Regions from separate parts of the Exiguobacterium sp. B2(2022) genome, predicted to be linked through region 2. Evidence: riboswitches for the same ligand, from Rfam matches in the RefSeq annotation. Region 2 holds a riboswitch; the other holds the start of a gene.
The links. A riboswitch is a leader RNA that binds a small molecule or an ion and turns the genes downstream of it on or off. The one in region 2 is predicted to bind cyclic di-GMP.
Positions count from the first base shown of each region.

Region 1: it holds a riboswitch for cyclic di-GMP, as region 2 does, so the genes downstream of both, ON063_RS02005 (putative glycoside hydrolase) here and ON063_RS11270 (transglutaminase-like domain-containing protein) in region 2, are expected to answer to the same signal.

Region 1 covers NZ_JAPEHX010000006.1:3,753-20,575, forward strand. The annotation lists gene ON063_RS01985 (DUF2194 domain-containing protein) at 1-957, opposite strand, end outside; gene ON063_RS01990 (hypothetical protein) at 954-1,868, opposite strand; gene ON063_RS01995 (hypothetical protein) at 1,865-2,725, opposite strand; gene ON063_RS02000 (hypothetical protein) at 2,701-3,063, opposite strand; cyclic di-GMP riboswitch class I at 3,139-3,225, shown strand; gene ON063_RS02005 (putative glycoside hydrolase) at 3,266-4,123, shown strand; gene ON063_RS02010 (FMN-binding glutamate synthase family protein) at 4,259-5,806, opposite strand; gene ON063_RS14890 (Clp protease N-terminal domain-containing protein) at 5,727-5,921, opposite strand; gene ON063_RS02015 (hypothetical protein) at 5,884-6,270, opposite strand; gene ON063_RS02020 (MurR/RpiR family transcriptional regulator) at 6,354-7,202, opposite strand; gene ON063_RS02025 (bifunctional diguanylate cyclase/phosphodiesterase) at 7,364-9,823, shown strand; gene gnd (phosphogluconate dehydrogenase (NAD(+)-dependent, decarboxylating)) at 9,961-10,842, shown strand; gene ON063_RS02035 (GntT/GntP/DsdX family permease) at 10,931-12,274, shown strand; gene gntK (gluconokinase) at 12,291-13,790, shown strand; gene ON063_RS02045 (hypothetical protein) at 13,907-14,188, shown strand; gene ON063_RS02050 (GNAT family N-acetyltransferase) at 14,194-14,673, shown strand; gene ON063_RS02055 (polysaccharide deacetylase family protein) at 14,728-15,462, shown strand; gene ON063_RS02060 (GGDEF domain-containing protein) at 15,531-16,607, opposite strand; gene ON063_RS02065 (dihydrofolate reductase family protein) at 16,766-16,823, opposite strand, start outside.
Region 2 covers NZ_JAPEHX010000054.1:18-16,840, reverse strand. The annotation lists gene ON063_RS11315 (DUF262 domain-containing protein) at 1-505, shown strand, start outside; gene ON063_RS11310 (dynamin family protein) at 670-2,751, shown strand; gene ON063_RS11305 (dynamin family protein) at 2,744-4,957, shown strand; gene ON063_RS11300 (dynamin family protein) at 4,930-7,302, shown strand; gene ON063_RS11295 (hypothetical protein) at 7,299-8,075, shown strand; gene ON063_RS11290 (hypothetical protein) at 8,056-8,376, shown strand; gene ON063_RS11285 (hypothetical protein) at 8,373-9,236, shown strand; gene ON063_RS11280 (SH3 domain-containing protein) at 9,464-10,228, shown strand; gene ON063_RS11275 (Ig-like domain-containing protein) at 10,455-14,960, shown strand; cyclic di-GMP riboswitch class I at 15,247-15,323, shown strand; gene ON063_RS11270 (transglutaminase-like domain-containing protein) at 15,337-16,104, shown strand; partial or broken gene ON063_RS11265 (hypothetical protein) at 16,221-16,823, shown strand, end outside.

The sequences.
Region 1 (16,823 bases), on a different contig from region 2:
CTCTTCGTTCGTCGCTTTATAACTGCCGATCAAGAAGCCCGAATACGTGACGTCATAGTCCTCACCGATTTGTTTCATATCTTTCCACCATACTTCGGAGAAGAATTCTTTAATGGAGAGGTCATACTCTTCCGTGATGACGGGATTCGAGTTACTCGGCACCGGTGCCGGGAAGTCGTCGAGATGGACGATTTTGATGCCTGCTTGCGGCATGACGAACGCCGGGAACAACATCGACAACGACTGCACCATCAGACCTCGTGAGTTCTTATCTGTCAGGGACGTCGTATTCCAAAACATCACCTCTCCCTGACCGTATGAAGATTGCCACAAAATCGGTTCGTCTTTCGCCGAGATAAGGACATTTGTCTCATCTTTCAGCTCAACATCGGCGATACTATGGACGAAGAGCCCTGAGTCTTGTGGCAAGTCGACATAGCCAGGGAAGATTTCTTTCTCGAACACCAATCCATTGATGCCGTCCTTGAAGTCCCCGAAATCAGTGACGCCGATGAGGTCGGCCCACTCCTGATCGATGAAACGACCGGCGACATAAAGGCGTCCCCCCTTCTCAACAAACGACCGAATCGTTTCATACGGCCATGACTTTGTATTTTCCCCACTGACAACGAGGACGTGCTGCGGAGAAGGCTCGATTGCGGCAATCTCCTCTGCCTCGATGGACGTGTATGGCAACTTCGCGTAGTCGAGCGCGTATTTCAAGTTGTTCAAGACGGACGTCGACAAGTCGTCCTCGTTTTGATGGATATAGATTTGAGCCGGTGTCCCTTCCACTGCTCTCACCTCGCCTGCGAGTGTCGTGAACGCCTTCGGCTCATGTGCTTCTTGTGGGATGAGCCGGTGACCGTAGTCGAGTCGTAAAAACTGGACGACGACAATCATCGCGATGATCAGAGAGAACAAGGACGCGAGATACGTCGTAATCGATTTATTCATGTGTTTGCACCTTCTAACTGTTGAATGACAAAGCGATAATCTTCTGGAACGTCTCGTAGGTCGAGGTGTTGATGGAGCCGATCGAGGATTGGACGTAACGATGCCCAGTCCCCATCGCTCATATGGTGTTCAATGAGCATGATATAGCCGTCCGGTACTTCCGGATGATACAACGTGAGCGCTTCCGCCAACCGTTCCCCTGTCTCGACGTCACCTGCTTGGAACGATAGACGGGCTTTCGTGCGTAAATAGGTCTCATCCGTCGCATCGTGTTCTCCTAGTTGTTCAAGATGGAACATGGTCCGTTGCTGGATGCGGGCTTTCATATCCTCGTCCAAGAGACCGCTCTCGAAAAAGGAGACGCCCGTCTCGATGACGGGATAAATCGTCTCCGGTCGTTCCGGGTTCACTTGCGCGATGCGTTGCTTGAACATCAAATCGTATCGGTCGAACAACGTGTTCCGGACGGTCGCGGCATAGTGGACCGTTTCCGTATCTTCATGCTCGAGACCTAAATGTAAGTATTCTTCTGTGTTCATAAGCGGTGTCGACATGAGTTGCGTGATCGACTGTTTCCGCTTCTTCCCGTCCATCTGCAAGGCTTCCGCCAATGGGACGAGGTCTAAATCTTCTTTTGCCTGTTGCTGTAAGCGCTCCAAGTTGACCGTGTCGAAGTTGATATATTCGTCATAATCAAGAAGCGTCTTCGATGAGGCGAAACGACGGGCAACCCCATATGCGATCAACCCGAACAGTTCCCCGATGATCGGGACGACGGCACTGACGAGAAAAATGGAGAGCCAGACGCCTTTCTCGGCCGCATCCACTCTCGGTCGGACGACGAGTCGGTAGATAACGAAAAGAACTCCGGCATGAAGGAGAAAGAACAAGAGAATCATCCATCCGGTCATAGGCGTTTCCCACCTTTCACATAGAACACATGCTCGATCCGCTCTTTGAATCGTTCCGCCGACTCAATCGGTGTGCCCGGGAGAAGGAAGTGAAGGACACGTTCCTCTTCGTCATATCCGATGACGTCGATCTCCCGCATCGATTGACGGAGGATGAGCTCGATTTCAATGAGTGACAAGTCGACGCCTTCGACTGGGATCGTGACCGTGCTGTATGGTTGGTCATACTGTTCATGGCGCAACACTTGCTGTGCGACTTTTTGTTCGAACGCGTCCATGCGGAACATGCGCGTCCCGTCGACGAGCTGATCGCTGACGAGCATCCATTCGAGCGCATCCGCCTTCTCGATCCGTGTGCCGGCCCAGTCGAGGACGAGTTTCATCATGTTCATCTCGTGACTGCGCAACCGAAGAATGTCAATCTCATGGACAATTAACACTTCTTTCACCGTTCCCTCATAACAGATCGGGGCGACGAGAAGGGGTCCTTCGACTTCATCGGCCAACCGAATCGTCGGTTTTTGGGTCTGGAACATCCGTGCGAAGATGCCTTGCTCCGAATCAATGAAGAGCGTCTGTGGCAAACGTTCGACATCCCCCGAACGTACATGAAGACGAAGCGTCCGGCGTGACGTATCGACGTGGTAGAGGGCGAGCTGTCGCGCCCGGAACACGCGTGTAAACGTCCCGATCAAATGGTCACGTACCAAGTCTGTCGCGTCCTGGTCGAGCTGAAGACCGACCTCATAGATTCTTGAGAGTGTATACGTCGAATCGAGCACCCGCTTCCGCATCTCTCCTTGTGATTCTTGGAGTTGCTGCACCGTCTGCTTCAACTGTTCGTTCTCATCGACCACCTCTTCCTGACGGATATGGGACTGAAGACGCCGGCGCTCAAGGCGACGAAGAAGTGAAGCAAAATCCACGCGAGTTCGTTCGTATCGTAAAGGAATAAGAGCAAATCTGTCCCTTCCATCAGAAGGAATGAAAAATGATATAGACTCGTCAATGTGAAACTGACGAACGCCCCGAGTAGGCCGTAGCGAAGCGAGAAGAGAAGGATATAAAAAATTAACGGGTCAATCGCCCATTCTGACAAAGAAAGACTAAACGTATAGTCCAAAATGCCGATAAGTAAAATAGTCACAATCATTTCAATCCATTTGATTGATGTGCGATGTTGGGTATAAATCATAGTGTCACTCATTCCTTTACGTGGTATTTTATTAAGTAGTAGGACATTCGATGGATTGTTCGACCAAAAATTTCATATCGAGACGGGCAAACTTACTGAAAAGTAAGGGCGCAAAGACATGGGTCGTCGATCTTTCGAGATACCGATCGCCAGTCTGCAATAGCCGCAGCCGCTCTCTGATAACTATCAGGAGGGTTTTTTTATGGGTATTTTCTCAGCCAAACGTATCGTCAGCCTCTGTTGTGCTTTCGTTGTCGGATTCGCATTATGGACACCACATCAAGCGGTCGCCAAAGCGAGCAACCCGCTCGCAAACGTCGAGTCGTACAAGATTTATTATGATATGCCGAGTAAAAGCAAGATCAAAAAGATGCAACAATATGACCTCGTCATCATCGAGCCTGTTTATTATACTGCAGCTCAAATCAAAGAGTTACAAAAATTCGGTACGAAAGTGTACGGCTACATCAATACGATGGAAGCTGACAATTGGAACGTCGACTTCATCAAGCAGATGAACGAATCGGACTTCTTCCACCGTAACGGACAACGTGTCCATTATGCGGAGTGGGATTCTTATTTGGTCGACATGACGTCGACGCACTATCGTGAGCTATTGACGCGTGAAGTGGAGAAACAAATTGTCGCGAAAGGATTAGACGGAGCGTTCTTAGATACTGTCGGCAACATCGACAACGAGCATTCGGAACAACCAACCATCTTGAAAGCACAGCGTGACGGGATGAGTCAGTTCATGAAGACGATCAAGGCCAACCACCCTACCCTTTCTCTCATTCAAAACTGGGGATTTGCGACACTGAAGACGTATACGTATCCGTATGTGGATGGTGTCATGTGGGAAAGCTTCAACTATACGACGATTTCGAAAGACCAATGGTCAAAAGACCGCATCCAAGAATTGCGTGACCTCGATGCGCGATACGGCATCAAGGCGTTGACGGTATCTTCAAAACAACGTCCGAAGAGTGCCGCATACGCGGAACAAAACGGATTCATTCATTTCCACTCAAACGCCACGTTAGATTATAATAAATTCTGACTTTCATTTACCTGATTGTACAAGTATCTGGTAGTTTCTACAACGAAAATACTTTAAAAAAACATCCTACGGGTTTGCCTTCTTTATCGGCAAATTCGTAGGATGTTTTGATGAAATCCTTTGATTCAACGGTTATTAATCATGCATCAAGCGGATGTGACCGTCCGGCTCTTGATAAATCACGTGTTCTTGTGACAGTTCCGTCGGGGAACGGACCCCTGCGGCGGCCGTCATATTATACAGTCCTTCCCGAAGCGAGATGATATAGTTCGTGACCCGAAAGCTCTTCTCGTCGACGACAAGAGCACGCTGCAGTTTCGGGTCGGTCGTCGCGACACCGACCGGGCAACGGTTCGTATGACACACCTGCGCCTGGATACAGCCGACGTTGAACATGAGCCCGCGGGCGATGTTGACGAGGTCGGCACCGAGGGCGAGGGCAATCGCCACCTTGTCCGCCGTGATGAGTTTCCCCGAGGCGAACAGTTTGATCCGGTCCCGAAGACCATGCTCGATCAAGAGGCGATGGACGTATGGAAGTGCCGCTTTCAGTGGCAACCCGACCGTATCGGCGAGTTCCTGGTACGTCGCCCCCGTCCCGCCTTCACTCCCGTCAATCGTGATGAAGTCCGGTACGATTTGAGACGTCGCCATCTCTTCAACAAGCGATTCCATGTCCTGTATATTGCCGACGACGAGCTTGATGCCGACCGGCTTCCCACCGATTTCACGCAACTTTTCGATGAAGCCCAACAGTTCCCTATGCGTCTGAAACTCGGAGAATCGGTTCGGACTGTCGATGGTCTCCCCGACACGCACGTGGCGGATACGGGCGATCTCCTCGGTCACTTTCGAGCCATCGATATGTCCCCCACGCGTCTTCGCCCCTTGTGCTAGTTTCAGTTCGAACGCCTTCACTTGCGGGAGTGCGCTCTTCTGTTTGAACGCTTCCACCGAGAACGCCCCGTCTTCGTCCCGGACACCAAACAGTGCCGGACCGATTTGACAGATGATGTCGACATTCCCTTTCAAATGATAGTCCGAAAGACCACCTTCCCCTGTGTTCATCCATGTCCCACCCGCACGGCCGAGCCCGATCGAGAGAGCCGTGATCGCCTTGTCGCCGAGCGAACCGAAGCTCATCGCCGACTGTCCGACGAGGCCGCGGACGTAGAACGGCTCCCGACACGTCTCTTTCCCGATGATGATGGTATCTTCTTCTGTTAATAAGTATGGGGAGATGTCTCGTTCGACGAGATGCTCTTTTCGGGTGAAGAGGTTATCTTCATCGAGTTCATACACCCACGTCGACACTTTTGTTGAATTGTCGATGCGTAGTTCATTCCGATTTGTCGGGTACAATGCGTTTTGAAGGTAGAACCCGCCCGCTTCAAAGTCTCGCTCCGAGCCGAATCCGATGATGCGCGACTTATATTTCCCGGCAATGACAGCCGCCTCGTATTCGTTCCGCGAGAACGGTTTCGCCTCGTTGTCGTTCAAGAACAAATATTGCCGAAGTTCCGGACCCATCTTCTCGAACATATAGCGCAGTTTTCCGAGAATCGGGAAGTTACGGAGGACAGAGTGCTCACGCTGGTTTCGGTCACGTCGCCACAAGTAAAACAGAAGTAGCGGTGGAGCTGTCATCATCATCAATAAGAGCACAAGCAAGATGGTCAACATCGATGTATTGAGTGACACGGTCTCTCCTCCTTTTCACTAGACGAAAAACACCCTGTCGCAAACGGAACAGGATGTCATCAGTCGCTCGGGATCGTGACCCCGTCAAATTGTTCATTTCGGCACAGCGTGATCGCCTGCATCGCTAGTTTATAGTCCTCTTCCGGCAAGGCGATCAATTCGGTCGGAAGGACCCATTCTTTTGAGTTATACAAGTGAATGACGAGTTTGGCGAGTACAAACTCTCGTTTATCGAACGTGTTGTCATCGATGATTGTGGAGGTTCGAATCTTCCCAGCTTCGAGGTCTATATAAGGAAGCAAACATTCTCGGATATGCGAATGACCCGCAAGTACATATAGCGCGGCGAAGTATTCGCGACTGGTACTGCCAGGATCCGTAAGTCGTTGTGCTAACCGTTTGAACTCGTTGTAGTGGTCGGAAGATAAAAAATCAATATGGTTCATCGGTCCACCTTCTCTCTCTAAGCCTCGCTTTGCCCTCAGAGTTTATAATTTCCACCTTTTTGTAGAAGTTAACCCTGTTTTCTTTAGATTCGGCGCATTGAAATCGCCTCACGCATCTGCTGGAGAGACGCACGTGCCACGTCCCCACGTCGCATCATGACAGCTGTAAACAAGGCATCGATCAAGCTGAGCTCCGCGATGCGGGAAGCGAGTGCCTCTGAGCGGAACGCCGTCTCTTGGGACACGGTATAGAGCGACACGTCTGCAATCTTCGAGAGCGGTGATTTCGCATAGTTCGTGATGGCGACCGTCGGGACACCCTTTTCTTTTAGGAGTTTGGCGATATCGAGCGTTTCCTTAGAAGCCCCGGAATGCGAGATGACGACGGCGACGTCGTCTGTCGTCAATTGCGAGGCCGACATGAGCTGCATATGCGACTCGAGGATGGCGCTCACTTGAAGCCCGCTTCGGACGAACTTATGATAGGCGTCTAACGCGACGACCGCTGACCCACCACTCCCAAAGAATTCGATGCGGCGTGCCCCGAGGAACAGCTCGACGGTTTTCTCCAGAGAGTCTCCTTCTAAAATCTGACGCGTCGACTCGATTGTCTTCCCGTTCGTCGAAAAAATTTTCTCTGCAATTTCAAGCGCCGTATCCGTCTCCGTGATATCTTCATGGATGTCCTGAAGTGGTGCGACGACATCCGAGGCGAGCGCGATTTTTAGCGCCTGATAGCCTTTAAAACCGACACGCTGACAAAAGCGGAACACGGTCGATTCGGCGACGTCGAGGTCATCTGCCACTTGATTAATTGTATGGTGAATGATTTGTTCTGGTTGTTTTAAGATGTAGTCGGCAATACGCTGTTCTTTCTTACTCAGTGTCGAATAGGCGCCACGGATGCGGGCCGTCCCGTTCATCGTTTCCATCAAGAATCACCCTTTCTCTTCTTCACTTAACGATACCGTTTCGAAAAAAATTCCGCAATGTGTGATTCGTCTAAAAGATTGACCCACCTTACAAAACGGGGCAGGAAGTGCGATTCTGGAATATGCTACTCTAATAAAGCACTTTTCAATTCATTCACTCATTGAACCATTTGAAATCGAAAGGACTGTTTCGAATCGAACATCACCTCAGTAGCTCGTACAACTTACCACTCGTCATTCTTTCCATCGCTGTTGCCATCTTCGCTGCAGGTGTCGCCCTCGATATTAGCAGTCGTTTGAAATATGCGAAATACGCCTCACGGTTCAGTTGGGTCGCAGCCGGCGCCTTCAGTCTCGGGCTTGGTATTTGGGCGATGCACTTTATCGGCATGCTGGCATTCCACCTAAACGATGACGTGACGTATCACCTCGGCATCGTCTTGTTGTCGATCGTACCGGCCGTCGTCGCCTCCGGGCTCGCCTTCTGGATCATCAGCCATCCGGAGACACGACCGACGCAACTCGTCTTTTGTGCCTTCTTGATCAGTGTCGGGGTCGTCTCGATGCACTACATCGGGATGGAAGCGATGCAGATGAACGCCATCCTCACGTATGACCCGATCATGTGGATCGCTTCTGCACTTGTTGCTTATGTAGCATCGCTCGTCGGACTGTACATCCTCTTTTATATCCCGAACGTCTCGCGATTCCATTGGCGCCGTCTCGCCAGTTCGGTCTTGATCGGTGTCGCCGTATCAGGGATGCACTACGTCGGGATGGGCGCGGCACAGTTCACCCCGACAGAAGGAGTCAGCAAGTCGATGAGCGGTTATGCGGTCGATAGCACCCTCCTCGCCTACGTCATCGCAGCGAGCGTCATGACCTTGTTCGTGATCATGTACATCTCACTGAGAACGGCGTCACAGCTCGAGGCAAAATCGGAAGAACTCGAACTGAAGTTTGAATCGATCATCGAATCGGCATCGGATGCCATCATCGTCGCCGACCATAACCGTGTCATTCTCCAGTGGAATCACGGGGCGACCGATTTGTTCGGATATACGTATGACGAGATGATCGGACAGTCGATTGTCGCCATCATCCCGGAACGATTCCGTGACGCGCACGAGCGCGGCATGCAACGATACGAGAAGACGGGTGAGAAACGCGTCATCGGTCAGACGGTCGAGCTCATCGGCTTACGAAAAGACGGTGTCGAAGTGCCAATCGAGATGTCGCTCGGAACGTGGAAGACGGACAAAGGCATCTTCTTCAGTAGCATCATCCGTGACATCAGTGAACGGAAACGAATCGAGGCACAAATCAACGACCTCGTCTATTTGGACCCGCTCACCGGACTCCCGAACCGTCGCTTGTTCAGCGACCGACTCGATGCGCTACTCGGTCAGTCCCAGCAAGAACCGTTCGCCTTGTACTATATCGACCTCGACAACTTCAAAGTCATCAATGACCGCTTCGGTCACTCGATCGGCGATCAATTTTTGAAGCAAGTGACGACCCGGATCCAGTCAACGATTCAAAAGTCGGACACGCTCGCCCGTCTCGGTGGAGATGAGTTCATCATCTTGTCACCGCATACGAAAAGTAACCTTGCGGCCCATCGTGCTCAAGAGTTGATCAACGTCCTCCATCCCCCATTCGAACTCGAGAACGAGGAAGTGTTCACCGGTGCTTCGATCGGGATCAGTCTTCACCCGTCCGACGGGGATACGGCAGAAGATTTAATCAAAAACGCCGACATCGCCATGTATCGGGCGAAGGCTGACGGCAAGAACGGCTATCAGTTCTTCACGAACGAATTGAACGAGTCCGTATCCCGTCGCTCGAACTTGTCGATGGCACTCCGTAAAGGAATCGGGCGTGGCGAGTTCACCGTCCACTATCAACCGCAAATCCAGTTGGAGACGGAAATGGTCATCGGCATGGAGGCGCTCGTCCGTTGGCACCATCCGGAACTCGGGATGATTTCTCCTGGTGAGTTCATTCCAATCGCCGAAGAGACGGGAAGCATCCACCGTCTCGGTGAGTTCGTCTTGAATGAGGCGTGTCGCCAAAACAAGGCGTGGCAAGATGCGGGCATCCACCCGTTTCGGGTCGCCGTCAACATTTCGGCCATTCAGTTCGCTCAAAAAGACTTGCCGGAAGTCGTCAGCCGCGCACTCGACGCATCAGGTCTCGACGCAAAGTATTTAGAACTCGAGTTGACAGAGAGCGTCATCCAGAGTGCGGACCGTGCTATCGAGACGATGCACGAGCTCGTCGCCCTCGGTGTCCATCTCTCGATCGATGATTTCGGGACGGGCTACTCGTCTCTCAGCTACTTGAAACTGTTCCCGATCGATACGCTGAAGATTGACCAACATTTCACGAAGAACATTGAAAGTGACGAGAAGGATGCGGCCCTCGTCAAAACGATCATCCGCATGGCGCATGAGCTTGATTTGAACGTTATCGCGGAAGGCGTCGAGACGGAGAATCAAGTCGCTTTCCTAAAAGCCGAATCGTGTAACCAGGCACAAGGATATTTCTACAATCGTCCTTTGCCTGCGGAAGAGATTGAAGTCTTCTTCCAGCAATATAAGAAAGCATCATCAAGTTGATTCGTTCGACCTCCATAACGGGGGTCGAATTTTTGTCGTAAAAACGAAAAAAATTCCGTGATTTGACTTGTAAATCGAATTTATTTTGATATGATGAATCTAGAGACGGAAAAAAATTCTTTTTCAGGGGTGACGATATGGAAATTGGTTTGATTGGTTTAGGAAAAATGGGGTACAATTTGGCACTTAACTTGAGCGATCACGGACATACGGTCGTCGGGACGGACGTCGGGGACGTCACATCGGACGCGTTCACAATCGTGCCGACGCTCGAGGATGTCGTGAGCAAGTTGTCGACGCCACGCGTCATCTGGGCGATGGTCCCTGCCGGAGACGTCACGGAAGCGGTACTCGCCGAACTATATGAGCGACTCGAACCGGGCGACATCGTCATCGACGGTGGCAACTCGAACTACAAGCTCTCGGTCGCACGCGCCGAGCAGTTCGCCGAGAAGGACATCAAGTTCTTTGACTGCGGAACGAGCGGTGGCACGGACGGGGCACGGAACGGTGCCTGTACGATGGTCGGGGGTGACGCAGACGCATGGCCGACAATCGAGCCAATCTTCAAAGACTTGTCTGTCGAGAACGGCTACCTGTATACAGGTCCTGCCGGAAGTGGTCACTTCTTGAAGATGATTCATAATGGAATCGAGTACGGGATGATGCAGGCGATTGCAGAAGGGTTCGATATCTTGGAGAAGAGTCCGTTCGATTACGACTACGAACAAGTCGCACGCGTCTGGAATCACGGGTCGGTCGTCCGTTCTTGGCTCATGGAACTCACGGAGAACGCCTTCAAGAAAGATGCAAAGCTCGATGAGATTCGTGGCGTCATGCATTCATCAGGTGAAGGCAAATGGACGATCGAGACGGCGCTTGACCTTCAGGCAGCCGCACCGGTCATCGCCTTGTCACTTATGATGCGCTACCGCTCACTCGAAGACGACACGTTCTCAGGTAAAGTCGTCGCCGCGCTCCGCAACGAGTTCGGTGGTCACGCGGTCGTCAAGAAGTAAGAAATGCGGAAAAGGTCACGGGGAGTTGACCTTTTCCTTTGTCAGAAACTGTAAACGGTTACATATTAAACTTTAGGGGGAAAACTCAATGTCTGGCTCAACACTTATTTTGATTGCCTTAGCCGGGATCTTCTTGCTCTTATTTTTAGTCATTCGTACAAAGCTTCACGCATTTGTTTCGTTGTTACTTGTCAGTCTCATCGTCGGGGTCGCAGCCGGCATGCCGCTCGGAGATGTCATCGCCTCCATCCAGAACGGGATGGGCGGAACGCTCGGCTTCGTCGCCGTTGTCGTCGGTCTCGGGGCAATGTTCGGGAAGATGCTTGAAGTGTCAGGTGGCGCGGAACGCCTCGCCCAGACGCTCGTCAGTAAGTTCGGGGAAGACAAGGCACAATGGGCGCTCGGGATCACCGGGTTCATCGTCGCCGTCCCGGTCTTCTTCGATGTCGGTTTTATCATTCTCGTCCCAATCGTATACGGTCTCGCCAAAAAGACGGGACGCTCGCTTCTCTACTATGGGATCCCGCTCCTCGCAGGTCTCGCGGTCACGCATAGCTTCATCCCACCGACACCTGGTCCGATCGCCGTTGCGAACTTGATCGGTGCCGACCTCGGTTGGGTCATCTTGTTCGGTGTCATCGCCGGGATTCCATCGATGATTTTAGCCGGTCCCGTTTTTGGGAAGTATATTGCTAAGAAGATTCATGTGACGATTCCGGATTACATGGAATTCAAAGAAATCGATACATCGAAAGAATTGCCAAGCTTCAAAATGATCTTGTCGCTCATCTTGATCCCGCTCGTGTTGATCTTAGCGAACACGCTCTCAGCGGTACTCTTAGATGAAGGCAACGCCGTCCGTGACTTCTTGACGTTCCTCGGACACCCGTTCGTCGCCTTGACGATCGCGACGCTTCTCACGTTCGTCTTCCTCGGGACACGCCGTGGCTATTCACGTGACGAAGTACAAGAAATTGCAACGAAAGCACTCGAACCAGCCGGGATCATCATCCTCGTTACTGGTGCCGGTGGTGTGTTCAAACAAGTGCTCATCGACTCAGGTGTCGGTGACGTCCTCGGTGAAATGATGGCTGGTTCACCACTTCCGGCAATCGTCCTCGCCTTCTTGATTGCGACGGTTGTCCGTGTCGCCCAAGGGTCGGCAACGGTCTCGATGGTCACAGCAGCTGGACTCATCACACCGCTACTTGAAATCCAAAACATCACAGGCGCGGCACTCGGTTTGATCGTCATCGCCATCGCCTCAGGGGCGACTGTCCTCTCGCACGTCAACGACTCAGGCTTCTGGCTCGTCAACCGTTACTTCGGTCTCGATGTGAAAGATACGCTCAAGTCATGGACGATCATGGAAACGATTATCGGACTCACCGGCTTTGCCGTCGTGTTCTTGATTAGCCTGTTTATCATCTAAGTTAGGAAGTGATTGTGTGTTTACGATTGGGGTCGATATCGGGACGACGAGTACGAAAGCCGTCCTGTTCAACGGTCATCAACAACTAGCGGTACATAACGTGTTGTATCCGCTTCTCACGCCCGATACGGAGACGGCCGAGCAAGACCCGGTCGTCATCTATGGGGCCGTGCTCGAAGCCGTCTCGGCGGTCCGCGCCAAAGCGGACGGTCCGATTCGCTTCGCATCGTTCAGTTCGGCGATGCATAGCTTGATTGCACTCGATTCCTCAGGACGTCCGCTCACGAACAGCATCACGTGGGCCGACAGTCGCGCGAATCCATATACGCAAGAAATCAAACGCGACTTTGATGCGAGTGCCCTCCATATGCGCACCGGTACCCCGGTCCACCCGATGGCACCGCTGTCGAAGCTGCGCTGGTTGAAATCAGAACATCCTGACGTCTTTGAACAGACAGCCAAGTTCGTCTCCATCAAAGAGTATGTCTTTTATCGGTTGACGGGACGCTTCGTCGTCGATCACTCCATCGCCTCGGCGACGGGGTTGTTCAATTTGAAACAACGGGATTGGGATGCGGAAGCACTGACGGTTGCCGGTGTGACACCAGATCGTTTATCTGAACTCGTGCCAACGACAGAGATTTTACATGTAACACCAGACGTGACCGAGACGCTCGGCTGGGACTTCCCGCTCGTCGTCGGGGCAAGCGACGGCGTGCTCTCGAACCTCGGGGTCGGTGCCTTCGAACAAGGGGTCGTCGCCGTGACAATCGGGACAAGTGGCGCCATTCGGACGGTCGTCTCAGAACCTGTCGAAGATCCAAAAGGTCGCATCTTCTGTTACGCGCTGACGGACAAGCATTGGGTGATCGGTGGACCGGTCAATAACGGTGGCATCATCCTCCGTTGGCTCCGTGACGAGTTCGCAGCAAGTGAGGTCGAGACAGCGAAACGCCTCGGGATCGACGCGTACGACGTGTTGACGCGAATCGCCGAGACGGTCAAACCGGGTGCAGACGGTCTGTTGTTCCATCCGTATTTAATGGGCGAACGGGCTCCACTTTGGGATTCGAACGCTCGCGGTTCCTTCTTCGGGCTCAGCATTCATCATAAGCGCGAGCACTTCATCCGCGCCGTATTGGAAGGTGTCATCTTCAACCTCTATACGGTCATGCTTGCACTCGATGAGTTGACGGGCGCACCGAACCGCATCCATGCGACAGGTGGCTTTGCCCAGTCGAGCCTCTGGCGTCAAATGATGGCGGACATCTTTGACACACCGGTCGTCGTGCCGGAAAGTCACGAAAGCTCATGCCTCGGGGCCGTCATGCTCGGAGAGTACGCATTCGGGGACATCGAGGAGTTCCAAGAAGTGCCTCAAGTGACCCACGAGCATGCACCGAACATGGAAGCGACGAACGTCTATCGGGAGCTCTTGCCGATCTACATTCGCCTGTCGCGTCACCTATCAGAAGAATATGAAGCCATTTCGGCGTTTCAGCGGAAGCATGTGTGACGTCAAACCGAGTCCTTCGAGGGCTCGGTTTTTTGAATCATGACAGGAGATTTCGTTTCATACATGGAAAGTAAGTGCGAGGTTGAACTATCAACATTAGTGAAGGGATTGGTCAAATGGCGATTGCAATCGGATATCTCATTGCAAGTTTAGGCGCATTCGTGGCGTATTGGTTCAGTACGGGCGAAGCACGAAATACAAAATTTAAAATATGGGGTGTCGCGCTCATGATCCCCATTTCACCAGCACTGGCCTTTTCAATCGGACTCTCCTACGCCATCAGTGTACAGAACGGTTGGGCCGGATTGATCATGTGGTTGATTTTCCCTGCGATCTTCTTTAGTGGTCTTGCGCTTCTATTGGTCGGTCTATTCAAAAAAGAAAAGAAAGTCGTTTGAGCGATATGATGATCATACTCACGACACCACGTTGCCTCATCCGCCCGTTCGAACGACAAGACATCGAGTCGTTCATGGCGTATCGAAACGACTTGGACTGGATGCAGCATCAATCGTTCAAAGGTCTTAGCTATACTGAATACGAGAACGCCCTACTCGGCGAACAATCGCTTCCACACGGCATGCAACTCGCCATCATCGACCAAGCGACCGAAGAATTGATTGGGGACGTGTATATCCAGCAAGAAGACCAGACGTATTGGATTGGCTATACCATCGCACCTACACGAGCTCGCCAAGGCTATGCGTTCGAGGTGATGTCGGGATTGATTCGTCACTTGGCCGACCAAGGAGCAGAAGCGTTCAAGGCCGGCGTCCTTGAGACGAATGAGGCATCGATCGCGCTATTGAAAAAATTGAACTTCACCTATCTCACGACAGAACTCGACGAACACATTTATCGTCTCGATGTCTCGGATATGTGATAAGGTATGTGTCATATGTCACTTGTTTTTTGATTCGAGGGAGCTATTGTTGGAATGAAGAAACGCGTTCTATTACTCATGTCTATTTTTTTGTTGATTGGTACGTTGTCACAGGCGGCGATCCCGGAACCGAAAGCGTATAACGACCCGAGCCTCATCTATCTGACGCTGGATGATGGGCCGAACTGGAAAACGGGAAAGCTGCTCGACGTGTTGAAGAAGCATCAGGTGAAAGCCACTTTCTTCATCCTTGGGAAGAATATCGAGGGGAATGAGCATCTTCTTCACCGCATCGTCGATGAGGGTCATCTGATTGCCTTGCACGGGATGACACACAAACGCGAGGAGTTTTATGCATCACCGATGACGGCCGTCCGTCAAATGAAAGATGTACAACGTCTCGTTTACGAGGTGACCGGCATCCATACGAATATGGCCCGGACGATTTACGGGAGTGATGAAGGAATGACACCTGCGCATTGGAAAGTAATGAACGAAGCCGGTTTTGAGATTTGGGACTGGAATGTCGGCAGTCTCGACCATGTCTATAAACAAGAAAATGCCTGGGTCGAGCAGCGCGTGTTCAATCGACTTGAGGCGAATCGTGCCGCGAATATCGCTTCGATCATCTTGGCGCACGATCATTCGATGACGCCGGAAGCACTCGATACAATCATCCGCTATGCGAAAGAGCGGGACTACGAATTTCGGACGCTCGAAGGCGTTCACCCGCCCCATAACTTTTCAGATGCTTGGGAACCACATGCTAGTGAAAGCACGACCCCATGACTGTAGACCATCTCGTGGTCTACAGTTTTTCACATGAAAAAACGCATCGGAATGCCCGATGCGTCTTCTCATTGAACGTATTCTACACTTTCATGGATATGTGTACGGTTTCTACCGCTGTTCTTCGCTTGATACAGGCAATCGTCTGCTAAATGAACCATTTCACGAAGATGTTCGCTTTTCCCGTTTGCGATCCCGATTGAAACAGAGATATGAATCCGCTCGTCATCGAGTAGCTTGAACTCGTGTTTGGAGATACAATTTCGAATCCGTTCCGCCACGTTGACCACCTCGGTTTGGGAAAGCATCGGAATCAAAATACCGAACTCTTCTCCCCCGATCCGCGCTTTAATGTCCTGATTTCGCGTCTCACGGTGCAACAGTTCCGCAAACTGCTTCAACACCTCATCCCCGTTCGCGTGGCCATATTGATCGTTGATCTGTTTGAAGTGATCGATGTCCAAAAGCAAGACATTACATGTCGCATACTGTCCTTTAAACTTTTTCATCTGCATCTCCCATGCCCGACGATTGGCGAGACCCGTCAAATGGTCAGTCTCCGCCGAGATTTTATACTCTCGCACGCGGTGATGGATGAGGTACAGGTCAATGTTCAACATGGTGATTACCAATCCAATCGGAAAGCTGATCATTGTAACCAACAACGCGACGTCAAGAGCACGTTCCGTAAACCCGCCGCCGACAAGGATCCCCATGGTTGCGACCAAACATATCCATACGTTCAACGTAAGACCAAATTGGAAAAGCCGTTTCTGTAGCCAAATAATCCGGTATGTCAGAATCATACCAATCACCATCGTAAAGAGGGCAACGCATGCCAGAATCGAGTAAAAATCGATGCCATAGCTGAATCGGTGAATCGACATAATGGTGGCTGCGATGAATAGCGGGGAGACCAAACGGTAAAATCCGAGTAAAAGGAGAACGAGAAACCGAAAATCAATTTTTACCGCATTCTCAAATTGAACGCTTTGCGTGATTAGAAAAATCCCGAAACAGCCTGATAACACACCGATGAGAAGTTTCTGGATGTGTACATGTCTCGTATGATAGTTCATGATTTTTGAGATGAAATAGATGCCAGTAAACGAAATGCACGAATTGGCGATTAGACTCATGAACATTAGTTGTACTCCTTCACATTTATCATGTTACTTCCACTCTCTACATATATCCAATTTCCATCATCAGCTAACGCATCGACGTGTAAAACTTTCTACAAAATGAATATTTTTTCCTTTTTTCACAAATAAATCGAGCCCTTTATGGACTCGATCCTCACTTATCGTTCATATGTCACCATCACAAATTGACCGGATGCGCGTTGACTTGTCAGTCGA
Region 2 (16,823 bases):
AGTAGATGAAGACGAAAAACAAGTACAGTTTGTGATTGATACATTGATTGAGCGATTGATACACATGGATGGTCCGATGAATGAATCACTTAAACAAATCATTCATCATTGGTCGGGGGAAAGAGACTGGCGTTACTACATGACACAATACGAACTCGTAATGACCGATAAAGGGCACGTATTTACTTTCACAGGCGAAAACGCATTGCAAATTGAGCGGTTGAACGGCGTCAACTTGCAAGGGTCCCATGCGAATCCGATATACATCGAAGTGGCTGCACGTAATCCAGTAGTGATTGTAGAAGAAGTGTACTACGATTACCTCAGTGAAATGAATGTGAACGGGATTGTTTTGCACCTTGTCGATAAAACATGGAAAGTAGAGGGGGATGTTGATGAAGACTTCATCCAAAATCTGATCTCGACAGATGAAGACGTTGTCATGCAAGGTGTTCGATTGACTCGTTGGTTAGCGGGGCAATCAGCGGCAACAAAAGTTAAATAATTTTCGGAATAAACTTGAGAGGGATGGCGCATATGTGTCGTCCCTTTTTTATTCTGTCGATTATTTATGAAGAATCACTATTTTATTGACCTTTAACAAAAAAAGTAAACCCCAACCTCTTTAAATTCCTTATAATAACAACTGAGGAACAAGGAGGGTTATGCTTGGAATTATTAAGTAAAGAGCAAATGAAACAATCACTTGAGGAATGGGTTTCTTTATATGCAGATGATCCATTCCTTGCAAACGATATTCAACATCTTCAAGAACACTTTGAGCATACAAGAAGCCAGATTCTTGCCGTCGGTCAGTTTAGTGCAGGAAAATCAGCTTTGCTCAACGCATTGCTCGGTCATACATACTTAAAAGCACACACGAACGAAACGACAAAAACGATTACTCGAATCTTTGCTATACAGAATGGGCAACTCCCGACTTTTAAAACTGTTGCTGCTAATGGAGAAATCATTGAAGAAGGACGAATGGATCCAGAGAAGATTGAAAAGTATACGACTTTTCAAAAAGAGTCTTCTGTATCCTTAGAACCACGTTATGTGGATCTTTATCTCGATGTTCCGTTTCTCAATGATGATTTGATTTTAGTGGACACTCCTGGTGCGAACTCACGAACGATTGAAGCATTCGAGACGACGGAGGACATTTTATTTTCTTCAGCGACGGTGCTTTACCTGTTTCAGGCACCCCGAGGAATTGATGTGGTCGATGATGAATTGATTCAACGCTTTCTCCAACAAGGCAAACATGTCATTCTTGTCGGAACCCGTTATGACACGATTAGCGAGACACAATGGCAAGACGTGAAAGTGGCAATGGAAAAAAGGTTAGCCACCTATTGTTCGGATATCCCAGCTATCTTTCCGGTAGCATCGCTTCAGGCGATGGAAGCTAAACATTCGGGGAATGAAAAGCTGCTTGATGAATCGGGACTTCTGCAGCTTGAACAAGAGCTTTCTATGTATATGGAGACGAAAGCCTATGAAAGCTCGGAACTAAACAGTCTACGACATGCGTATGAAGAATTGATGTTACGAATCGAATCGTACGAGAGTATGAATCAGTCTTTATCGATAGAACAGGAAAAAGAACGTCAATTACGTGAGGCACGACTTCGCCAATTGATTATCGAGAGCTACGATCACATCGAAACACATGGGACGAACTTGCTAGCAGATATCACATTTGATTCAGACTCAGCTGATGAACAGTTGATCCTTCAACTGAAAGAAGTCCAAATGAAAAAGAATAAAGAAGAGCGACAATTCCGAAAAACTTTTCGACGAGAAAGTGATAAGCATTTGGAAAAGTCGAAATTTCAAAGTGTCATGGCTGAATATCAGACGTATCAAGAAGAATGTCTATCTTTACTCAAACAATGGAATGAAGAGGTTCATTACCTGTTTACGAATCATGTGGACCGACGTCGTGTAGATATTGAAGATGAACTTGCTCGCTTCTTTCAAGCGATGGAAGTGTTCGACTTAGAACACAAGGTAGACTGGGATGTTGCCAAAGTTGAGTTGAAGAGCAATATTCAACTGAATGAAAAGCTAGATTTAATGCAAATGATTGAAAATCGAACAAAAGAGATGAAACAGTTCAAATCGAAGCGTACGAGGTTAATCAACTCATCTAAACGTGCGGATCAAAAGCTTCATGAATTACCCGAGCAGCGTGACATAAAAGTTGCAAACATTGATGCAGATTGGAAGCTTGAGATTCAATCGCTTGGAAAGATGCCTGAAGTCGAAAAGAACGTCGAAGTAAAACGGAAGTGGCTGTTATTTAAAGAGCGCACTGTGCATAGAGATTCGACGGCTCGTGATGAGTGGTCGGAAAAGTATGAAGAGTTGAAACAACAACATGATCAGACACTTCAGCAAGTAATGGAGCAATCTGCCAAGCAAATGAAAGAAGCGGGAGAAGAATCAGTGAGGCTAGAGCGAGAGATTCAGCTTCACGAAAAGAAAATAGAAGACTACGAGGCGAACACCATTCAAGAGATTCAAGAATTACTTCGTTTCAGTTCTTCGGACACTCAATTTATGGATGAACAGGCAGAGGAGATTCATGCGACGATTGTCGACGCGCTAGAAGATACGAATGAAGCGATGGCTAAAGTGCTACGACAATTCACAATTAATTTTAAGAAATACATTAACCAAGAAAAGGCGAAGACACTTCAACACCTACAAGTGACTCGTTATAAAGGAGAAACTCATGCGTAAAGAATTTACTCAACAACTTGATGCGATTACTCAACTTTTTACAGAAGCCAAACAGACGGCAGAAGAAACGTTATCCGTATTTCCTGATTACACCGAGTTACAAGATTGGATGAAACTCCTACAGCAACAAGAAAATCAGTTTTTGCAACAACGCTTTGAAATTGTGGTCGTTGGAGAATTCTCGACGGGTAAATCCACCTTTATTAACGCTTTGTTGCAGAAGGAAGTGTTGCCATCGCGTGTCACGCCAACGACAGCAACCATCAACTTCATCCGTCACCAGACGGAAGGTCCGGGTCATGAATGTGCCATCGTGCACTACTACGATGGGAAAGAAGAAGAGGTGTCTTTTGACCAACTCGATCAATATGTGACTGAGATGAGTAAGTTGTTGGATGTATCACACGCCATTCGACATGTTGATTTATTTATCGACTCCCCTTATCTCCAAAACGGTGTTGTTCTTGTCGATACACCAGGGCTACAGGCCCTCAACCCTGAGCACGAACGTATCACAAAGGACAAGATTCGGACGTCTCAGGCTAGCATCCTACTCTTCAACATGGAGCAACCTGGAAAACGGACAGAGTTTGAGTTTTTGAAAGACCTGTCGGATTCGATCGACCGCATTTTCTTTGTCGCAAACCGGTTAGACGGCATTCCGAAAAATGAGATTGAAGAAGTCGTTCGATCACTTGAAACCGCATTGCGTCAAAACGAATATTGTAATGTGCCATTGGCCCAAGTTTATCCGGTCAGTGCCCTTCAGGCATTGAAAGCCCATGATGCAACTGTCGAACCCGATAAGTTTGTAGATTGGTCGGTCGAAGATTTACGTACTGCCTCACGTTTTGAGATGTTCGAAGAGAAGTTAGAACATTACTTGTTTGACGGTGAGCAGACGAGAGATGCCTTGCAGTCTCCTTTCTTTGATTTGGAGCAGTACTATAAACGCATGGGTGGCTTGCTTCACAAAATTGAGGATGTGTTGAACCAATCCATTGATGTCGAAGAAATGGCGAAACAGTTCGATTTGCTCAAACTTCGTTACGACGTACGGCGAACAGAATTAAATCAACAAGTTAGAGAGATTAAGAAGACGTTCGACACGTCCATCGAAAAAAGTGTGGAAGACTTAAACACAAGTGTCACTCAACTCGAAAATGAATTGATTGATTCATTGAATCAGATTGAATGGATTGGGGACTTAGAGGACATCGAAGAAGACCTAGAACAACATACTGACCAACTCGAGCAATTATTCCAGCAAGCATTGAAGAAGCTATCTAAAACGTTGAAGCGTGAGATGGATGAGTATGTCGAGCAATTTGATCTTCAATTTAAAGAAGAGGTAGCCATTTCATCAATGCCTGTTTCTTTAAAAGTGAAGCAGCGACAAGTTGATGCACATGTGACTTCTCAAATTGAGCTCGAGGATATTGAGGAAAAACTGAAAGATATGGATGAAGACTACCAACAATTGATTGAACTTAGAAGAGTTAAAGGGATAAAGAGTGAAAAGAATCATCACTATGAGATGGAACGTAAACTTTTGCAACAAGAATTAGAGAGCAACGCACTATTACTGGGACAAAATCCAAAACGTATTGAAAAAACGGTCATTCGAACGCGTGTGATTCTATCGGATAAAGTAAATAAGATGTGGGTTGAAAATAAGGAGTATGAACGTTTGATTCAACAACAAGATGAATTACGAAGAGCGCTTCGAGAATTGACAGCTCGTCACCATGACAACACAGATGGTCTCATCGAAGGGGTTAGTCGATTCGAGTCAATGGAAGAGTGGAGAAAAGCAAAAGAAGAACTCGAAAGAGAAAAGAAACGGATTCGTTTCGAACAAATGAAAGAACAAAATGAAGCGGATAAAAAAATGGTGACAAAAGAAGTACGTCGAGTCATCAAACAAATTAAGAGTAACGGAAGACGACAGCGTGATGAGTTTGAAACATTTTTCGAAGAATGTGACACGCTTCAAGTGGCAAGAGGAGAAATTGATTTACATTTAGAGGCTCAAGATGAGTTGCTAGCAAGTCTCCGCGAAGAACAAACCGTAATGGAAAAGATGATGAACGAGTCAGCAGAAGAAAAAGAACGAATTCAACAACAATTAAGTCGTGTATCTGTAGATTTAGAACAAGCGAAAGAGAGGTTACAAGAATGCAAATTGAACGTACTTCTACCTTAATCAATGAATCCCTTATGGAAACGGTGCAGCAAGAGCTCGGTTTATTGGAACGTGAGGAAAAAGAATTTGCCTCTCTGTTTGGCTCTTTACAAGACCAAACGGTTCGAGTCGGCGTATTTGGGTCATTTAGTGTCGGGAAATCAGAACTTCTAAACCGAATCATCGGGAAATCGCTTCTTCCTACCCATACGAATGAGTCAACGACAATCTTGACCACCATCGGTTATGGCGAACCAAAGATTCATGCTACGACAACGGATGGCGAGATTGAATTCGTCAGTTCAGAAGAATTTTCTCAGTATGTAGCGAGTGGTACACAGAAAAACTGGACATCCATTCATATTGCTACTTCTGAACTTGCGAATCAGCCGACGCTACAGCTCGTCGATACACCAGGGCGCAATACAAAGTATGCCCATCACATTAGCATGACTGAAGAAGCGATGCTCCGTTGTGATGCGGCCATTTATGTGATGTCATGGCAAGGACTTACGGCGGAAGACATTCTATATTTAAAACAGTTGATCCCGTATCAACCAAATTTGTATTTTGTCATCAACAAAATCGATCACTTATCGGAAACATCGCTTCAAGAAGTTATGGAGCATACGACGAATCAATTAGTTGAAGAGCTTGGCAAGTATTATCCACTTGTTGCTGTCAGCGCGAAAACTGGTGCTGGTTTGTCACAAGTGACCGAACAGTTGATTCCTGATTTAGTGACCAATACGCACGCACTTAAAGAAAGTCGTTTCGTACATGCGATGATTCATTGGTTGAATCAAGTGACCGTACGTTTAGAACAAGACTTATATCTTCAAAAGCTAAGTGCGGACGAGACAGGTGAACAGTTACAAGAAGCGATGGAGCGAGTTCATCTTCAAAAAAATCAATTGAATGAACAAGTGGAAATCGAATTATCTCAATTTCACGAATCATTGAAACAAACTTACAAAAAAATGAAAGACATGATCGAAGAACAGCTTGAATGGGCACAGAATCAATTAGAATCTCAATTGATGACGAAGCTCGATGAAAATGTCGCTCAAGAAGTACTGATCGAGCTGCGCAGAAATGTCCATGACTCCGTGAAGCGTGAGTTCGATGGATTGTTGAGTGGGATTCGTTATACGTTACAACCGATTGAGGGAGATGTGACGGTTAACTTTAATGCGTGGTCTTTTGATGAGTTCCAACAAGCTTATGATGAACGGCGACAACGTATGGTGGAAGAGCATGAAGCAAAATTAGCTGAGATTGCTCACGTGGAATCAGATTCTTCTGCAGAAACTGTCCAAACCTTACGTGATGAACTTGAAAAATTACAAGATATGTTACATCAACCGTATGAGCCCATGTACATAGTTGATGAATCGTTTGATCCTCATAAGATGGAAAATACACTGAAGATAGTGGGTCGTGTCGCTGATATCGGAGCTGCAGTTGCATTGGCTGTACTTACAAAAAGGCTCGGTGCAGGAGCGCATGCAGGTGGGAAAGTTGTAGTTACTGAAAAAACGAAGCAAGCAGCTGAAGAATTCGTAAAAGACCAGCAAGATAAAGAACAAGTGAAGAATGAGCAAGAACAGAATCAAAAACAGAGTGAAGAAGAGAGCACTGAAAATGAACAAGAAGATCCAAAAGAAGCGGCGAAACGTAAAAGAAAAGAGATGACAGCAACCATCGTTCAAACATTGGTAGAAGAAACGGAAAAGCGCTCTACTAAGAAAGATGCATCGATGTGGAAAGCGCTTGATCAAATTACGAGTCCTCTAGAAACGGTTGCTGTTCGAATCGGTAAAACGATGGATGCCGATCGGCAACAAGATATGCGTATTGATTACGAGCATCAAGCTCGCTTCCACGCAGAGCGTCAACAAGTGTTGCACGCCTTCACGAAAAAACAAGAATTGTTAGATGAGATGCTACGCGAGGCTGGCGAAAAAGAAACACTTAAACAAAAAATCGATCAGAAGCGAAAGTATTTACAAGACGAACGCGAACGACAGCTTCAACAGTTAGAACGAGAAGAAATCGAGGCAATGAAAAAGGCTGAGACACAGCACATCCAAGAACAAGTAGAAGGAACGGTAGACAGGCTCATTCGAGAAGAGGGTGAAGCATTCGAACAATGGTTACAACTTGAGACTCTCAACATTCAACGAGTGATGGAAGAAGAATTACCGCGGCATTATCGTGAAGAATTAAGTGAATGGGAAGAACGTCTCACGAAACTAAAAAATGAGAAATCAACTGAACGAGTTGAATTTGATGCATCAGAGGCAAACATTGAACGTCAGATTGCCTACATTGCACAATTGAAAACGGAGATTTTACAAAAATGAAGTGTATGACGATGCTCGGGCAGCAGATTGATGCTGCCCGTCTCACTTCTGAATATTCGTACTGGCAAGCGTTGAGCAATGAACCGACACCCACCTACACGTTTCAAAGAACGAAGTTGTTTGTCGTCGGAGAGCCGCGACTTGTCACTGAATTGTTTAAAAAATCCGTCACCTCGTCTGGTCCATTTCCGATTCGAGAAGACTCGACATTTACGTTGACGAATTTCTATGACGTGGAATATGTTCATCCAAACGATTTACATCATATATCGTTTAGGGCGGATCATACTGTCAGCGTCGTCATAGGGGATCGATTGGAAATATGGATGAAGCCTTTGCTCGATCGTAGACAATGTCACACCGTCATTTCAAAAGATATTGTCTTAAAAGGAGACATGTGGTCGTGGATTCATCAAGTTTCCTTTGACACCTTTACCTTTTCGGATTTGTTAAAGAAAAATTCTTTATCATTTCATCAATCAATACCTCCAATCGCTTTATCCTTTTTGAAGCATGCAGGTCTTCGTCTTGAGACAAAGGATGTTTCTTATGAAGAATGGCAAACCGAATGGTTGAACATTGGGATGGATATGTTGAACGAGACTTGGCTCTACTATGGCTACCCTCCCCGGCCTTATTTTCAACAAGTGGTCAAACGCTTAATTCAACTGGAGCAAATTGGAACGCTTGATTTGTATGGAAAGCGGGATGTGGCTCAGTGGTTACAAGTGTTAAGGAAATGGGGGAGTCTGAATGATTCATTTGCTGGATGAGAACTGTCGAAAAATCGAAAGTAATCTATCACAGTTTCTAACGAGATATCGACCAGATTGTCTGGAAGATTGGCGACAATTTTGCGAAACGTTAGAAGCATTGTCTGTGGTGGAACGAACGAAACGACTAGATGATGTCGCAACCATTTTCCTAGAAACAATTTATCCAAAAGTAGCATTAGAAAAATGGACAACCCTCGAACATGCTATGGATCAAAAAGTATCGAAAGACACCTTGCAACTTTTTTATGAAACACTTCCTGAATGGCATGAGGAAGTGAAATTGGAGGATTTGAAATGAAGAACTATCAACTATCGGTCACCATGGCGATTGCAGCAGGTTCGCTCGCGGCCATCACACAAACGACAAATTGGGTGAAATGGACGTTGATTGGCGTATTCTCGTTAGCGATTTTCGCAGTCGGTCAGACACTCTTTCACATGTTTGAAGAGTCAAAAAAACAAACTTCTGAGAATCAACAAGCTCTTGTGAGCGAGCTTAACAACTGGCAGAACGTTCTGTCGCACCAATCGCAACAGTCTCAAACCGAACTATTCGCACTCATGAATGGTCATCAAGCAGAATGGTTTTTGAAAATGGATGAGTTTTTCACAATCAACCGTCAGCAACACCTTGAGCAAGAGAAGCATTTTTTGCGTATTCAAGAAGACTGGCAACACGTTCACGCGGAGCAGGCGAAACGAGAGGAACAACGCCAAGTGTTGATTGCAGAAAGTATGGAGCGTTTGTCTACTGCATTACATACGCAAATCGAACAATTGGAACGAATGCATTCGAGTATGCAACATCAACTCGAGACACAACGAACACATACAGAGAGTCAATCAGAATTTGGTACGAAACTGTCTCGGTTAGTGAAGAATCAAAATTTATTGCTGCAAGATATACAGGAAGAACTCAATACTGTAAATGAGCATGTCGAGGAGTCGAATGAGGCATTTAGTTCTTCTCAAGAACAGATGGAAGCGATGTCGAACCATTTCGAAGATCGGATGCGCTTATTCCATGAAGGCATTGTAAAGTTATCTGAGATTGTAGATGAATTATCAGAATCACGAGCCATCGAAAGACAAGAAGCTCTACAGGTTCAAGAAGGACTAATTGAGAAGTTGAAACGGTATCAAAAAATAGATGCATAAAACAACAAGATCAGTTCAAATTGCCTGAGGCAAAACAGACTGATCTTGTTTTTAAAATACGGACGAAGAAGGATTAGTTTATGAATAATTCATTTCTTTTAAGAGAAGAACCTGAATAGCAATAATAGATAAAAAATCGGTTTTCCTATTTCTTAAAAACTGCCGACAGAGTGCCTATGCCTCTTGATACACTAAATAAAAAGAATAAAGTCATGGAGGCTATACATATGAAGAAGTTGTTAAGTGGCGTTATGTTAGCAGTGTTTTGTTTGACAGCCGTACTGTCACCAGCCCAGATTCCTTTTTCTCAAGGTGATGTGAGTAAAGTCGAAGCAGCGATTGAAAAGCAGTTCAACAAATCGAGTAAAATCTATGCATCACGTAGTCGGAAGGCAAAAGTCATCCTTAACGTCAAAAAGAATCAGACTGTCACAGTACTCGAGACAGTCGGTAGTTGGAGTAAGGTGCGTACGGGTAAGAAAACGGGATGGACTGCAAACCGAGATTTGAGTGTGGTGAAGCCGAAGATCGAGATTGATCGTCCTTCCCCAACAGCTCTATTTGAAAAGGTGAAGCTAGATCCCCGTTTCACCGAATTTGAGGGTATTCGTCTCATTGGCTATAAATATGAAAAGGGAGAACAGAATTTCCTTCAGGTGTTTCACCTCGAAGACAAAGGAATTTTAGTCATGAGACATTGGTTCGGTGATGCCTATAAACCAGGTGTCAGACCAAAGGAACGTGAGGCAATGATGAAATATCAATACGAATCCATTCAAATGATGGGTGAGTTGGTGTACGGACCTGATACACAAGAAGCTAAAAACTATGCGAGCGTGGCATCTGCACATATGACTGAGGTGGAACGTCTTGTTATGGAAGACTGGCATAATCGGATGCGTTATTTCAAAGAAGGAACGTTCCGTGCAAATGGAGACTCCTTTAAATATTATATGGCCGGATCAGGAATTGAGATTGAGTTTTCTGAATAAAATAGGAATTCTACGTATGAAATGTAGAGTAGTAAATTTATGTATAAATAAGCGTTTAGGAAAGTGGAGTGATCGAAACTGGTCACTCCGCTTTTTTGTGTTGTTCATGCCCCTATTTTTATAAAATAGGTCATTCTGTTTTTGGAAAACGTGCTATATTTTTATATGGGATTTATAGGATTCATATTCAAAAACCTACATATGAGAAAAGAGAAGAGGAAAACATATGAAGAAGTGGTTGGCTCAATTGATTATCATTATATTATTAGTGCATTCATTACCTTATTCAGGATTAGCAGTGGAGGATACAGAGGCACCTGAACTGATCAGCTATACGATTGAATCAGGAGAGTACACGGTGGGGGACGAAGTGAGTGTGCGCGTCGAGGCGAGAGATGACTCGCCCCAGATTCCTTACGTGTCTTTTTTCTTGAAAAAACCAATCACCGGCGCATGGCAGTATGTGTCCATGGATCATCAGGGGGACGGTGTCTATGAAGGGACGCTTTTGATCGAAGATGGGATGGAATCCGGGCGCTACGTCATGGGGTTCGTGAATCTCGTGGACGCACAATCGAATAGTCGAACCGTCTATCGTGAAAAAGATGATGTCCAAGGGTTTGAAGTATATGGAACGAACAGTGACACAACTGCTCCTGAACTCATTAGCTATACGATTGAATCAGGAGAATTTACGGTGGGGGACGAAGTGAGTGTGCGCGTCGAGGCGAGAGATGACTCGAACCAGATTCCTTACGTGTCTTTTTTCTTGAAAAAACCAATCACCGGCGCATGGCAGTATGTGTCCATGGATCATCAGGGGGACGGTGTCTATGAAGGGACGCTTTTGATCGAAGATGGGATGGAATCCGGGCGCTACGTCATGGGGTTCGTGAATCTTGTGGACGCACAATCGAATAGCCGAACTATCTATCGAAATGAAGAAGATACTCAAGGTTTTATATTAAGATATCCTTCGTCCGACACAGTCAAACCAACCTTCGCAAAAATCGATTCGGCAACACTCGAGCTTGATGAAGGTGATTTCCAATCCTTCAAAATCTTTGCGTCTGACGACTTGAAGCTAAAGTCAGTCGATGCCACGTTTGTGAACGAAATCAATGAAACCAAGACATTATCAAGTACACATGTCACGTCAGATGGGTTTAACATGGAGCTGCCTCGTAGCGCATTCCCTAAAGAAGCAGCAACATGGAAACTCCAGTCCTTGCGTATTCAAGATATGAATGCGAATGAAACGATCGTGACGGAAGGGTTGTCTTTCACAGTTAAAACGCTCGCTCCAATTACGCCTGTCGATGCGCGCATCGTCAAGTCAAATGAGTCTTGGAGTTACACAACGGTGAACCAAGATATTTACATCATGCCAGGTGCCACATTGACACTTGGACAAGGAACGGTATTGAACGGCAATGTGTACGTGGGTGGACGATTACGATTGACCGGAGGAGTAAATGTGAAGGGGCAACTTCGTGGCACATACTTCACCTTCGGGTACTATACGCCTTCCCAAGATGGAATGGTCGTTATGTCAGGGTCGAACAGTGTCTATTCGATGACTGCGACGAATCAATTATATGATACGTTACCATTCCGACTCGAAAGCACACCTGTATTCGAACAGGATGGACAGGTGTCAGTATCGGGATCATTCATTCCGTTGTCGACTCTATACTTGAACGGAGAACAGCTTCAAACGAAAGCGAACGGGACGTTCCGTGTCGATTTGAAGACTCCGGAAGATCGGACGTTACGTTTCTCGATGACCGATGCTTACGGTAAGATTCATCGATGGTCATATCGAGTGTATAAGACGGACGTTCCAGTCGTAACTGTCACACTCGACAGTGGTATCTATTTGAAAGGTCAGACGGTTGGATTGACGGCGACCGATGGGACGATTCATGTCACACGCAACAATCAAGCATCTGTTTATGAAGGTCCCTTCACGCTCAATGAGACCGTGAGCCTCTCTGCTTATGCGAAGGATGAGATTGATCGTACATCTGAGACCGTATCCCGTCGATATGAAGTCATGACGATTGATCCTGTGACGAACCGAGATACGTCGATTCAAGGAACGGCGGAACCGGGGACACATGTGACATTGACACTCGGCGCAGACGCATCTACCGTGACGACCGATGAAACGGGTCGATTCGTCTTCGACGGCCTACAGTTAACCAATCAATCAACATTCTCAATCCAAGCGACTCACGGGATGCTGGCGAGTGACGTTTGGACGAAGTCGATTCAAGATGTGATTGCACCGATCGTGACAGGTGTGTCACATGACCATTTCTATGCTCAGCCTGTCTCGTTCACGTTCAATGAAGGGACAGCGACGTTGAATGGCAATGTTGTCAAATCGCCTGTCCGTATTGAAACGGATGGAACCTATGAGTTGGTGGTTAAGGATGAAGCGAACAATCAGACAACCGTGCGTTTCACGTTGGATCAGCAAGCGCCTGTTTTGACGGGAGTGCCGAACGGTTTGACCAATCAAATCGTAACACCGACCTTCAATGAAGGAGTAGCGTTGTTGAATGGGAAATCGTTTACGTCAGGTCAATCGATTACGACAGACGGAACGTATACGCTGATTGTTCGAGACAAAGCTGGACATGAAACGAAGCAATCATTCAAGATTGACCGTACCGCGCCTGTCGTCAGCAATGTTCAAAACGGATCACTTAACCGAAATATTACTCCAGTCTTTGGAGAAGGTACCGCGACTTTGAACGACAAGCCATTCACAAGTGGGACGATTGTATCGGAAGAAGGCGTCTATGAACTAGTGGTCAAAGATGAAGCGGGGAACGTCACAAAACTTACGTTCACCATCGATAAGACGGCAGTCGAAGTTCAAGGCGTGACGGCTAACGGACACTATCAAACGGCACGTCCGACATTCAGCGAAGGAACCGCGACCTTGAACGACAAACCGTTCACGAGTGGGACGGTCGTGTCGGAAGAAGGCGTCTATGAACTAGTGGTCAAAGATGAGGCGGGGAACGTCACGAAGGTCACGTTTACCATCGATAAAACGGCAGTCGAAGTTCAGGGTGTGACGGCTGATGGATACTATCAATCGGCACGTCCGACCTTCAGCGAAGGAACCGCGACCTTGAACGATAAACCGTTCACGAGTGGGACGGTCGTATCGGAAGAAGGCGTATATAACTTAGTGGTCAAGGATGAGGCGGGGAACGTCACGAAGGTCACGTTCACCATCGATAAGACGGCGGTCGAAGTTCAAGGCGTGACAGCTGATGGATACTATCAATCGGTACGTCCGACCTTCAGCGAAGGAACCGCGACTTTGAACGATAAACCGTTCGTGAGCGGGGCGCTCGTGTCGGAAGAAGGCATCTATGAACTAGTGGTCAAAGATAAAGCCTTAAATGTCACCAAAGTAATGTTCACCGTCGATAAGACAGCTGTCGAAGTTCAAGGTGTGACGGCTGACGGACACTATCAATCGGTACGTCCGACCTTCAGCGAAGGAACCGCGACCTTAAACGACAAAACGTTCACGAGTGGGACAGTCGTCTCGGAAGAAGGCGTCTATGAACTAGAGGTCAAAGATAAGGCAGGGAACGTCACAAAAATCACGTTCACCATCGATAAGACAGCGGTCGAGGTTCAAGGTGTGACAGAAGAAGGTACGTACCCGTCCGCTCAACCGACATTTAGTGAGGGAGAGGCAACGCTGAACGGAAAACCGTTCACATCGGGTCAAGTCATCACGACTGACGGGAACTATACATTAACCGTCACCGATCGAGCTGGAAATCAGACGGTCGTTCACTTCACGATTGATGCGACACCTCCTGCAGTCAGCGGCTTCACGTCAGGAAAAGTCGCCTATCGAGAAGTGAAACCAACCTTTACAGAAGGAACGGCAACATTGAACGGGAAGCCATTCCTTTCCGGGACAACGATTGCCACAGCAGGGAAGTATACGTTGGAGATTACAGATGAGCATGGGAACAAGCGGAGCGAAACGTTTACGATTGATCGCACCTCCCCAGTCGTAACTGGTGTGACGCATCGTCAATTGACGAATAAAGATCTCGTCATCAAGTTCAATGAAGGAACGGCAACATTGAACGGAAGACGGATTGCCAATCAGACGAAAGTGAGTACTTCTGGAGCTTATACACTTCGTGTGACGGATGCCGCTGGGAACATCACACAACTTACATTCACCATCGATAAGAAAGCACCTGATCGACCGACTTTACTCACGCTCACGAACAAATCGACTCGCGTGACGGGGAAAGCGGAAAAGGGAGCAATGGTGTACATTTACTACAACAACCGCACGTATAAAGCGAAAGCAAGCGGTACGGGTGTGTATCGCTACGATATGAAGACGACAAAAGTCGGTGCAACCGTATCGGTTCGTGCGTTAGACGCCGCCGGCAACCTTTCGCCGCTCACGTCGCTACGTGTCCTCAACACGTTCCGTACATTTTCTGTCAACTCGGTTCGGGCGAGTCAGACTTACGTGACGGGTAAAGGGAACGAAGGGGCGACGGTTCAGGCATTTGTCGGGACGAAAGCCATCAGCAAGACGGCTAAAGTCGATTCCCGAGGAAATTATAAACTAGTGATTCCACGTCAGAAATCAGGCGTGACAGTCACAGTGAAGATGAAACAGAGCGGGTATCAAGATATGAAGAAAATGATTAAAGTTACTCGATAACTTTAAAAATATGTCCGCACATTAAAGCGTCCCCCTACAAGTTCCTCGGAACAATCCGACTTGTAGGGGGACGCTTTTTAGACATGTAGTTGATTAGAAAAAAGACGGTTGTTCGGTTGATTCAGCGAAATATCCATACAGCCGTTTCATTTGTTCTAAGGAACTTCATCTTCCGAGAGGTCGATTTTTTAGGCATAAAGACTCAAAAAGCACATACATTCACCTGAATCACAAAAAGATTAAGAGGTTCAATATACCTATATGCTAAATTAGTCATGTAAGACTTCACTGATAATGGCAAAACTATGCGAAAGCTAGTGACGCAAAGCTAAAGGGCCTTTAACATGGCAGCCAGTTTCCAAAGGAGGTTCGTCTCATGAAGAAATTCTTCACGGGGATGTTGGTATTGTTGTTCGCTTTGATTGTGTTGCGACCTGCCGCCGTAGATGCGGCGAGTACGCGTGTCGATACACGGACGGGGAAAGTTGACGTGTATATCTCGAGCCAAGACAAAGGCTCATTTAAATTAGAGATTCGACAAGGCAAGCAGGTTCGCTATCATGATGTCTACAAGGGGAAGAATCATTTCAATTTAAACTACGGGAACGGGGATTATACATTCGCGCTCTATCAGTCATCGGACGGCAAACGCTATAAGCGCATCAGCCTCCTTCAGAAAACGGTCCGTCTCATACACTCATCGGCACCGTATCTCCATTCGACTCAAAACGTTTTCATCGATCGTGTGACGTCGCGCCTCGCTTCGTCGCTGTCACGTTCATCCTACTCTACTTCACAGCAAACGCTCGTGACAAGCCGTCATGTCGGCAAGACCATTGCCTATGACTATAAAAAACTCACCAAACTCACTTCTACGTATTTGCCTGATCACGCGACAACGTTACGGACGAAACGTGGGATTTGCTATGACTTCGCTTCGTTGAATGCAGCACTTCTACGCGCGCAAGGCATTCCGACCCGTCTTGTCATGGGTTCCGCAAAGGGAGTGACGGGGTATCATGCTTGGAATGAAGTATTTATTAGTGGAAAGTGGCGCATCGTTGATGTGACACGGGATGTGACGGAGAAACGTACGACGACGTTCCGTAGCGCCTCTGACTATCGTGCCTCAATCTATTACTGAACAATGACCAAGGTCCCTTCTTGAGAAGGCGGCCTTTTTTTGGTGTGTTCTTTGAGGCGAGTCTCCTTGTTCCACGTTTGTGATGTCTACAAACAAAGACACAGGAGGAAACGTACATGAAACGATGGTTATCCATTGTCTTGACCGTCTTGCTTGTCGTACAGCCGTTCGCTGTAACTGAACTTGCATATGCGGAAGGAACGGTTGATTCTTCCCAAACAGAGAGCACAGAAGAATCGAATCAATTGCTTGATGAGTCATCTGGAGAAACGACTCCGGATGCGACCTCACCTGGAGAAGGAGAAGCTTCTCCAGAAACGACTCCGACACCTTCAGATGAGAGTGATCCGGCGACAGAAACCGCACCACCGGACCAACCGAGCGAGGAAGGTGGAGAAACACCAACTCCAGATAAGCCGAAATCTGAAGAACCGGTAGCGGATCAAAAAGCTTCGAAGGAAGCAGTGCTCGACATCCAGGATGAAATCTTGACCGATTATGTAGTGACCGAAACGACAGAGACCGGGGGGACGGTAGATGTCGTCACGACGGATTCGATCGTCAAAATTGACTACAATTGGGCGCTTGCGAACGGACATCCATATGGAGAAGGATCGACGTACCGATTCCAAATCCCAGAACAGCTCAAGATGTATCGAGCCGTGACGAACCAACCGTTGAACTTTATCGACGAAGGTGAAACAAAGTCGATGGGCTTA